One region of the Nonomuraea sp. NPDC003727 genome, then DNA from elsewhere that is predicted to be linked to it. Evidence: riboswitches for the same ligand, from Rfam matches in the RefSeq annotation. Region 1 holds a riboswitch; each other region holds the start of a gene.
What was found. A riboswitch is a leader RNA that binds a small molecule or an ion and turns the genes downstream of it on or off. The one in region 1 is predicted to bind cyclic di-AMP.

Region 2: it holds a riboswitch for cyclic di-AMP, as region 1 does, so the genes downstream of both, ACWDLG_RS08530 (hypothetical protein) here and ACWDLG_RS14055 (coiled-coil domain-containing protein) in region 1, are expected to answer to the same signal.
Region 3: it holds a riboswitch for cyclic di-AMP, as region 1 does, so the genes downstream of both, ACWDLG_RS09850 (D-alanyl-D-alanine carboxypeptidase family protein) here and ACWDLG_RS14055 (coiled-coil domain-containing protein) in region 1, are expected to answer to the same signal.

Annotation. Positions count from the first base shown of each region.
Region 1 is NZ_JBSFNE010000004.1:510,380-513,642, forward strand. It holds gene katG (catalase/peroxidase HPI) at 1-787, shown strand, start outside; gene ACWDLG_RS14055 (coiled-coil domain-containing protein) at 869-1,822, opposite strand; cyclic di-AMP (ydaO/yuaA leader) riboswitch at 1,826-1,962, opposite strand; gene galT (galactose-1-phosphate uridylyltransferase) at 2,029-3,090, opposite strand; gene ACWDLG_RS14065 (DeoR/GlpR family DNA-binding transcription regulator) at 3,087-3,263, opposite strand, start outside.
Region 2 is NZ_JBSFNE010000002.1:695,371-698,633, forward strand. It holds gene ACWDLG_RS08525 (alpha/beta hydrolase) at 1-653, opposite strand, end outside; gene ACWDLG_RS08530 (hypothetical protein) at 699-1,568, opposite strand; cyclic di-AMP (ydaO/yuaA leader) riboswitch at 1,729-1,863, opposite strand; gene ACWDLG_RS08535 (hypothetical protein) at 2,189-2,560, opposite strand; gene ACWDLG_RS08540 (roadblock/LC7 domain-containing protein) at 2,585-2,956, opposite strand; gene ACWDLG_RS08545 (DUF4388 domain-containing protein) at 2,986-3,263, opposite strand, start outside.
Region 3 is NZ_JBSFNE010000003.1:234,153-237,415, reverse strand. It holds gene ACWDLG_RS09860 (hypothetical protein) at 1-207, shown strand, start outside; gene ACWDLG_RS09855 (amidohydrolase family protein) at 350-1,183, shown strand; cyclic di-AMP (ydaO/yuaA leader) riboswitch at 1,326-1,468, shown strand; gene ACWDLG_RS09850 (D-alanyl-D-alanine carboxypeptidase family protein) at 1,481-2,395, shown strand; gene ACWDLG_RS09845 (isoprenyl transferase) at 2,626-3,263, shown strand, end outside.

The sequences.
Region 1 (3,263 bases):
GGCCGCCGCAGCGAGCTTCCGGTCCACCGACAAGCGCGGCGGCGCAAACGGCGCCCGGCTCCGTCTCGAGCCGCAGCGCAGCTGGGAGGTCAACCAGCCCGAGCAGCTCACGACGGTCCTGGACACCCTCGAGGGCATCCGGCGCGAGTTCAACGAGGCCGGCGGCGCGAAGATCTCGCTCGCCGACCTGATCGTGCTGGCCGGCTCGGCCGCCGTCGAGAGGGCAGCGGGCGAGGCCGGCGTGGCGGTGACGGTGCCGTTCCGCCCAGGCCGTACCGACGCCACTCAGGAGCAGACCGACGTCGAGTCCTTCCGGGTCCTGGAGCCGCGGGCCGACGGGTTCCGCAACTACCTGCGTTCCGACGAGAAGACGCAACCGGAGGTGCTGCTCGTCGATCGTGCCTACATGCTCAACCTGACTCCGCCCGAGATGACCGTCCTCATCGGCGGCCTGCGTTCCCTCGGAGCCAACGTCGGCGGTACCCGGCACGGCGTCCTCACCGACCGGCCCGGTGTGCTCACCGCCGACTTCTTCACCAACCTGCTCTCCCCGGGCACCCGGTGGAAGGCATCGGACTCCGAGGAGCATCTGTACGAGATCCGCGACGTGGTCACCGATGAGGTGAAGTGGACCGCCACCGCGGTCGACCTCATCTTCGGCTCCAACTCCCAGCTACGGGCCCTCGCGGAGGTCTACGCCAGCCAGGACGCCCGCGACAAGTTCGTGACCGACTTCGTCGCGGCCTGGACCAAGGTCATGGAACTCGACCGGTTCGACCTCGCCTGACCCGTGAACGCCCCCGCCGCCGAGGACGGCGGCGGGGGCGGCGGAGGCGTATCGGTCCAGGCGGCTCGCCATCGCCTGCTTTCAGTTCATCGAGACGTGGACGTGGTCGTAGTGGTTCTCGGTGATGCTGCCGCGGTCGGACATCGGCCGCCAGCCGCTGCCGCTGTTGATCCGCTGCCGCCAGATCACGTACTTGACGCCCAGGCGGGTCTGGTTCTTCACCGCCCACGCCGCGATCTGGTCGCCCAGCGTCCGGTTGACGGCCGCGGGCATGGAGCCGCCCGAGCTCATCATGAAGTCGCAGGCCCTTCCGAGGGGGTGTTCCCCGCTGCTGCCCGACCGGTAGCAGCCCACCTCGAACGGCAGCGCGAACGTCTTCTTGATGGTGTCGCGCATGAGCCGGGTGCGCGGGGTGATGTTGTCCGACCCGGCGGGAAGCTCGGGCGCCCAGCTGCCGTCGGCCTTGCGGCCAGGACCGGTCGGCACGAGGGCCTGCAGCTTCTTCTCGATGTCCTTGATCATGCCCTCGGCGGCCTTCCGGTCGCCGGCGACCTGCTCGGTCTCGGTCCTGATCCGGTCGGCGAGCGCGGTGGCCGCGTCGGCGGCCTGCTTCTTGGTGTCGCGCGCCGCGGCGACGTTCTTGACGACCGCGTCCTGCTCGGCGCTCATCTGCTCGAGCAGGGCGGCGGTGTTGAGGTCGGGGGTGAACAGCAGCGTCGGCAGGTCAGGGGTGCTGGCCTGGTAGCGCAGCTCGGTGATCCTCGAGGCCTCCTTCTCGGCCGTGACCAGCGTCTGCTCGGCCGCCGCGAGCTGTTTCCCGGCCGCTTTCGCGTCCTTCTGGGCCTTGGCCAGCGAGACGCGCTTGGCGTTGTAGGTCCGGATCAGCTTGTCGACCCGGGTGTTGAGCTTCTTCAGCTCGGTCCGCAACTGCGGTTCGGACGGCTTGGGGGCAGCCGAGACCGCGGTCGCGGAACCGATCACGAGGGACAGCGCGGCGACAGCACCGCATGCGAAACGGGACGTGGGGGACGCCACGAACGATCCTCTCCGTCTGCCGGCCGGGTTAGCTGACGGGTTCGGGCGGGAGAAGCCCTACCACACGCGTGGATTCACCCCAGGTTCTCGATGGGTCCCCGGCTCCGGGCAACGCGCCCAGGATTAGGCATGTGACGGCTGTGAAAGCCGACGAATCGGGATATTAGTAGTAAATCCCCCGTAATGCGACCTCAAGCGGACATTAATTAGTGATCTACTTGTGATCGAAGCAGCCGCGCCGCGTCCTCGGGCAGAACGTCGTTGACGAAGGCGCCCATCGCCGACTCCGAGCCCGCCAGGTACTTCAGCTTCTCCGGCGCCCTGCGGATGCTGAACAGCTCCATGTGCAGGTAGGCCAGGTCGCGGCCGTGCCGTACGGGGGCCTGGTGCCAGGCGGCCACGTACGGCATGACCACCCCGAACAGCCCGTCGAGCGCCTTCAGCACGCGGGTGTAGACGGGGCCGAAGGCGGCGCGCTCCTCCTGGGTGAGCGCCGCCAGGTCCGGAACCTGGCGGTGCGGGTAGAGGTGCACCTCGAACGGGTAGCGGGCGGCGGCCGGCACGAACGCGGTCCACAGCTCGTTGGCGGCCACCACACGCTCGCCCGCCCGCTCGGCGGCCAGCACGTCGGCGAACAGGTTCGGCCGCTTGGCCGCGGCCGCCAGGTGCAGGCGGGTGCGCGGGGTGACGTAGGGGTAGGCGTAGATCTGGCCGTGCGGGTGCGCCAGCGTGATGCCGATCTCGGCGCCCCTGTTCTCGAAGCAGAACACCTGCTCCACGCCCGGGATCGCCGACAGCTCGGCCGTGCGGTCGGCCCAGGCCTCCATCACCAGCTCCACCTGCTCGTCGGACAGCGCCGAGAAGGAGGAGTCGTGGTCGGAGGTGAAGCAGACGACCTCGCAGCGCCCGACCCCCGGCCGCACCTCGCTCAGCCCGCCGGGGGCGGTGTAGGTGCCCAGGTTGGTGGAGAAGCTGGGAAAGCGGTTCTCGAAGACGGCGACGTCGTAGTCGGCGGCCGGGATCTCGGTCGGCTTGCCGGGCCTGGTCGGGCACAGCGGGCACTCGTCGGCCGGCGGCAGGAAGGTGCGGGTCTGCCGGTGACCCGCCATCGCCACCCACTCCTCGGTGAGCGGGTCGTAGCGCAGTTCGGAGGCCGCGGGCCTGGGCGGCAGCTCGCGCTCGTCGATCGCGCTCCGGTCGGCGTCGTCGCGCCGGTCGAAGTAGATCAACTCTCGGCCGTCGGCCATGTGCGCGATGGTGCGCTTCACTTGATGTCCTCCGCGATGATCAGTTCTCCCGCCCGCTCGGCCAGCTCCGCGCGCGCCTCGTCCGGCAGGGCCGCGTCGCTGATGACGACGTCGGCCTCCGACAGCTCCGCGATCGTGCTGATGCCGACCGTGCCCCACTTGGTGTGGTCGGCCGGGACCACCAGGCGATGTGC
Region 2 (3,263 bases), on a different contig from region 1:
TCGCTACGGTCGCCTGAGGCGAGGATCGCGGCCAGTTGCCTGGTGGTCCCGGCGGGATCGTGGTCGCGGTCGAAGGCCAGGCCCGCCAGCCGGGCGACGCGCTCGCGGTCGAGGGGGTAGCCGGGCGAGCCGATCACCGACCAGACCTCCAGGGCCCGCTCGATCGCGCCCTGCCGGTCGGCGGCGGGCGGGCCGAACAGCGCGGCCATCGCCTCGGGGGTGGGCGGCCCGGCCTCGGGGCTGGGCGTCGACATGATGGAGGTCAGCGTCAGCACCCTGCCGGGGTGCCCGATGGCGAGCGCCTGGGCGATCATGCCGCCCATCGAGATGCCCACCACGTGCGCGGCGGGCCAGCCGAGCGCGTCCATCAGGCCCGCCGCGTCGCCGGCCATGTCGCTCAGCAGGTACGGCGCCGCCGCGCCGGGGGTGAGGTCGGGCACGCCCGCCTCACGGAAGTGGGTGGAGAGCCCCACGTCGCGGTTGTCGAAGCGGACGACGTGGTGGCCCCTCCTGGAGAGCAGTTCGCAGAACTCGTCGTCCCAGTGGACGAGCTGGGAGCCGAGCCCCATGATCAGCAGAAGGGGCCGGTCTTGGGGGTCGCCGATGGGGTCGTAGGCGATGTCGATGCCGTTGGCGCGCGCCATGAGCGTCATGCGAAGCAGAATCTCATTCTGTTTCGCATGACGACAAGGGGGAGATCAGCGGGAGACGACCTTGCGCAGGTGGCCGCGGCCCAGGTAGCCGACGCCGCCGACGAGCGCGAGACCGCCGATGAGGGCCAGCGCGGTGCCGGTGTGGCTGTCGTCCTCGGTCGCGGTCCGGGCGGCGGTGGTGCGCACCGGACCGTCGAAGGAGGCGGGCCTGACCGACGCGGCGGCGGCCGTCGTCCCCTTGGACTCCTGCTCGTCCGCCTCACGGGCGGCGACCAGCTCGGCCTTCTTGGCGGCCTGCGCCTTCTTGGCGGCCTCGGCCTTCTTCTTCTCGGCCAGGGCCAGGTAGTCGACCGGCGGCTTGGCCGGGTTGTGGTCCATACGACCCCACGCGCCGGTGGAGAAGGCGACGGGGTGGTTCTTCTTGCCCACGCCGTCACCCCACTTGGTGATGACGTACTGGACCTTGATGTGGCCCTGACCGCCGTTGCCGTTCACCATCAGCGTGTCGGAGTTGAACTCGCCGCCGGTGAGGTAGGCGAAGGTCTTGGCGTCGAGGTCGAGCATGACGCCGCTGCTGGAGGGCACGCCAGGACCACGGTCACCCACGAAGAAGGGGGCCTTCTTACCCTTGTAGACGACGTAGCCTTCGGTCATGAGGGGCCAGCTCGGGCTGGCTGCCAGGCCCTTGCGCATCGAGATGCCGCTCGCGGGCAGGCCGGTGTCGCCGGCGCGGCCGGAGGAGTCGTCCCAGAAGTAGGAGGCGGTGGTGCCTCCCTGGAGGAGGGTCCGCTGCTGGGTGGTCCGGGCGAGGTCAGGCTCCGTGGGCTCGGCGAGAGCGGCGGCGGCGCCGGAACCGACGGCGAGGGCGGTGGTGACGAGCAGGGCGGAAGCGCGCATGCCAAAGCGGCGGGTCATGAAAGTCCTTTGTGCGAGGGATAGGAAATCCGCGCTCACATGAAGATCAGGCAAAGGCGTAGCCGGGCATGGGCCTAGCAGTCGCTACGCGAAAAGACAGAGCGCGAAAGGAAGCGGGGGGGAAGCGCCGCTCAGTTCGGGGGGCTGTCGTACAAGGGTGGTGTCCTCTCCATCTCGCCTACCGGGTTAGCTGACGGGTTCGGGCGTGGAGATGCCCTACCGGCACGAGGCCGGATTCACCCCAAAGAGATGGGTCCCCGGTTCCCGCAGTCGCGGGATTCGGCGCCGACCGGCCGACTCTTCCCTGGTGAAGAGCACGGTCACCGCTCGGTAACGCAAAGGACTCTATGGGCAAATCACCCCAAAGGCAAAAGCAAACCCATGAATCGGAAAGAGGATCTACCCTTTATCGTCACGATTCAGCAGGCGCGGAGAGCGCGGAAACCCCTGAAAAACAACGGGTTGCGCGGGCGCGGCAGGAAAGCCGATCAAGGGGATAAAAATCATGAAATCGGCAGCGGCGCCGGGGTAAAGCCGGAGTACACACGGCTGAAGAAGGCGCGGGCCGGTCGTACGGCACGCCCCGTGCCCGCCGCGCCGCGGACACGGGGCGTGGTCCGTCAGACCTCGAGCTTCTCCTCGATGCCGCGCAGCTGGTGGCGCGCCAGCGCCAGGTTCGCCCTGGTGCGGTCCAGCGCCAGGTAAAGGAAGAGTCCCTTGCCGCCCCTGCCGGTCATCGGCCTGATGATGTGGTACTGACCGGTCAGCGTGATGAGGATGTCCTCGATGACCTCCTTGAGGCCGAGCGACTCCATCGTGCGCATCTTCGCCTTGACGACCTCGGTGTTGCCCGCGGCGGCCACCTGCAGGTCCAGGTCCTTGGAGCCGCCGAGGGCGCCGAGCGCCATGCCGCTGCCGTAGTCGACCACGACGGCCCCGAGCGCGCCGTCGATCGCCATCATCTCCTTGAGCGAGACGTCCATGCTGGCCATGCGTTTCCTCCGTGTGAATGCGAGTCACTTTCGCGATGCGATGGCGGCGACGCTCGCCGCCGTCTTGCGACCCTCCAGCCGCAGCAGCCCGAGATTGGTGCCGGGCTCGGCCAGGACTGTGAGGACGATCGTGGGGCCGGCCGTGTAGAAGGCGGCGAAGCCCGCGCTGCCCGAGATGAGGGTCTCCTCCAGGGCACCCTTGCCGGCCATGACGGCCATGCGTCTGCTGAGGGCCAGCAGCGCCGCCGACAGCGCGGCGGTCTGCTCGACGTTGCCGCCCGTCAGGTCGCTGGCGATGGTCAGCCCGTCCACGCTGCAGGCGATGCTTCCGCTGACGTCGGGCGTACGCTCGCGCAACAGGATCATCTCCTTCAGCACCTCGTCCCGCAGCTCCACCGGTGGCCTCCTTCTGAGTGAGGGGAACCTCACGACAGCTCCTCCAGCGCCTTCTTCAGCCGCAACAGCAGGTTCACGTCGGTCGGGTCCGCGGTCACCACGGGCCCCAGGGGCAGAGCAGGAGCGTCGGGGTCGTGGCGGGGCCCGGCCTCGGGAACCCGGTCGACCCGTCGCGGCAGCGGCGGCGCCGTACCCTCCGGACGGGTGAGCAGCCCCGCCGCCGCCAGCCGCCGTACGGCCAGCAGCGTCGCGTAGCCGGGCCGGCCGAGCCTCATGGCCAGCTCCAGGGGGGTGGCCGCGCGGTCGG
Region 3 (3,263 bases), on a different contig from region 1:
GCGAGGCTGCGCCCCGACGCCGCCGCGGCAGCGGGGGCCGCGCTGGTGGCCGAGTTCGCCGCCTACGCCGCCGCCCGTACCGAGCCCCCGGCCCGCTACCGTGCCGACGCCGACGACTTCGCCGACTGGCTGCGCGCCCGAGGGATCCTCCACGACCCGCCACCGCGCCGCCGCGGGCGCCTGCCGTTCCCCTGGCGCCGCCGCTGAACCGGGGGACACCCCCCACAGTGCGGGTCGGCCACCCTTCGCCTCGCAGCGGCCCGAGCCTCGGTCCTGCCGTTCTTCCTGGGGCCGCGGTGAGTCCCGGGGAGCTCTTGCCGAGGTCGGCCAGACATCCTATGTTTGCCGCGTGATAGTCGACGCCCACCAGCACTTCTGGAACCTGGAGACCGGCGCCTACTCCTGGCCCACTCCCGACCTGCCGGCGATCCACCGCACCTTCGGCCCCGCGGACCTGGCGCCCGAGCTGGCCGCCGCGGGCGTCGACCGGACGGTCGTGGTCCAGGCCGACGACTCCTTCTGGGAGACCGACGCCATGCTGGCCCACGCCGACGCCCACGACTTCATCGCCGGGGTCGTCGGATGGGTGCCCCTCGACCGCCCGGAGGAAGCCGCCCGAGCGCTCGAGCGCTACACCAGACATCCGAAGTTCGTCGGCGTCCGGCACCTCATCCACACCGAGCCCGATCCCGACTGGCTGATCGGGGAAGCGGTGCTCGACGGGCTCGGACTGCTGGCCGAGGCGGGCGTGCCGTTCGACGTGGTCTCGCTGCTGCCCCGGCATCTGGAGCACGTCGTCACGATCGCCGAGCGGCACCCCACGCTCAACCTCGTCATCGACCACCTGTCCAAGCCCAGGATCGCCGCCGGTGAGCTGGAGCCGTGGGCGTCGCTGCTGCGCGCCGCCGCCGCCTGCCCCACCGTGTACGCCAAGGTGTCGGGCCTGGTCACCGAGGCCGACCACGCCCGCTGGACCGTGGCGGACCTGCGGCCCTACGTGGAGCACGCGGTCGAGGTGTTCGGGCCGGACCGGCTGATGTTCGGCAGCGACTGGCCCGTCTCGCTGCTGGCGGCCGACTACCGGACGGTCTTCACGGTGTACGGGGCGCTTCTCGGGGGGATCGACCGCGACAAGGTGCTCGGCGGGAACGCCGCCCGTTTCTACGGCTTGAGCGCGATGTAGCGGCCCGTCGCAGGCCGGAGGTTCGCGGCTATTTGCGTGGTTTATGCTATTTTGCTACTTTTGGGCCGTTGTGCAACGAGCTGTGACATGTTCGTTGCCGTTTCATTGCCCGGACCGCGCGTCATCTCAGGCCAGTCCGCCGGACGCGCGGCCGCCGAATCCGTATCCACGGAGCCGGGGACCCACTTCCCTTGGGGTGAATCGAGCGCCCGCTCAGCGGCGCCCGTAGGGCACTTCCCAGCCCGAACCCGTCAGCTAACCCGGTAGGCGGCATGGAAGCCAAGGAGCAGACCCTTCATGCCCACGCATCTCACCTACCGGCTGGGACGCGCGCTGCTCGGCGCCGTCATCACCGCTGGCTCCGTGACCGCGGTCGCCACCGGTGCGCAGGCCGCCCCCCAGCCCGGCGTCGTGTCGCCGGTCTCCCGGACCCACGCTCCGGCCGCCGCCGCGGACGCCCCGGCGGTGCTCGGCCGGGCCGCCCACCTGATCGACGCCAGGACCGGCAAGGTCTACTTCAGCAAGAAGGCCGATCGGCGCATGCCGGTGGCCAGCATCACCAAGGTGATGACCGCCTACACCGTGCTGAAGGAGGCCAAGCCCACGGACGTGGTCAAGGTCACCTCCGCTGACGTGCGCTACGCCTCGAAGGGCGGCGCCTCCGTGGCGTACCTGCGCGCCGGCGACCGGCTCACCGTGGAGGAGATGCTCTACGCCCTGATGCTGCCCTCCGGCGCGGACGCCGCCCACGCGCTGGCCCGCTCGTACGGGCCCGGTGTCGACGCCTTCACGGCGAAGATGAACGCCAACGCCCGCGCGCTCGGGATGAAGGACTCGCTGTACGTCAACCCCGACGGGATGCCCGCCAAGGGCGGCGGCTACTCCACCGCGCGCGACCAGGTACGGCTCGCCCAGGCCGCGCTGGACAACAAGACGATCAAGAAGGTCGGCTCCACCCGGTACCGCTCGCTCCCCGAGACGGCGGAGCACGGCGCCTACTCCTGGCGCAACACCAACCGCCTCCTCGGCACGCCGGGCGCCGTCGGCCTGAAGACCGGCTTCACGCGCGCCGCGGGCTACACCCTCGCCTTCGCGGCCGAGCGTGACGGCCATCGGCTGGTCGGCGTGATCCTGGGAGAGTCCAGCTCCAGCCGCCGCTTCGACACCGCCGAGGCGCTTGTCGACTGGGCGGCGACCAGCGGCAGGCTCTGACCGGCGGGGCGCACGCGCCCCCATGGTCCCGCCGCGTCCGACCACCGCCCGCGGCGACGGATGTGGCGAGCGGGCCGGACGGTTCCACCGTGGCGCTGGAGGCGGCACCGGATCGCCGACAGCTCGCCAGGAATCCGCCTAAGGGGGCCAGCAGTCTCGAAAGGCGGTGATAATTGCCTGTTAGGTCGTGAGTCGACCACTAAGGCACAGCACCGCTGGGGAGGAACTCCGTGGGCCTGCGCGATCTGGTCTACCGGCTGTACGAGCGCCGGTTGGAGGCCAAGCTGTCCGCCGACAGCGGCGACTTCCCCCGCCATGTCGGGGTCATCATCGACGGCAACCGCCGTTGGGCGCGCGCGATGGGCATGCGCGACGTCAGCAAGGGACACAGGAAGGGCGCCGACAAGATCTCGGAGCTGCTCACCTGGTGCCGTGAGGCGGGCGTGGAGGTCGTCACGGTCTGGATGCTGTCCAGCGACAACCTCAACCGGCCGAAGGAGGAGCTGGAGCCGCTCCTGAGGATCATCGAGGACGTCACCCAGGAGCTCGTGGCCGAGGGCTGGCGCATCATCCCCGTCGGCGCGCTCGACCTCCTCCCCGACCAGACGGCGAATGTCCTGAAAACCGCGAAAGAAACCACATCGCACCGTCCCGGGCTGATTGTGAACGTTGCGGTTGGGTATGGAGGAAGACGTGAGATTGCCGATGCGGTGCGCTCACTCCTCCAGGAGCACGCAAGTAGGGGGGCGAGCATCGAGGACCTGGTCGAGGTCCTCGATGTGGAGCACATCGCGGAGCATCTCTACACTCGCGGTCAGCCCGATCCCGACCTCCTCATCAGGACGTCGGGCGAGCAACGACTGTCAGG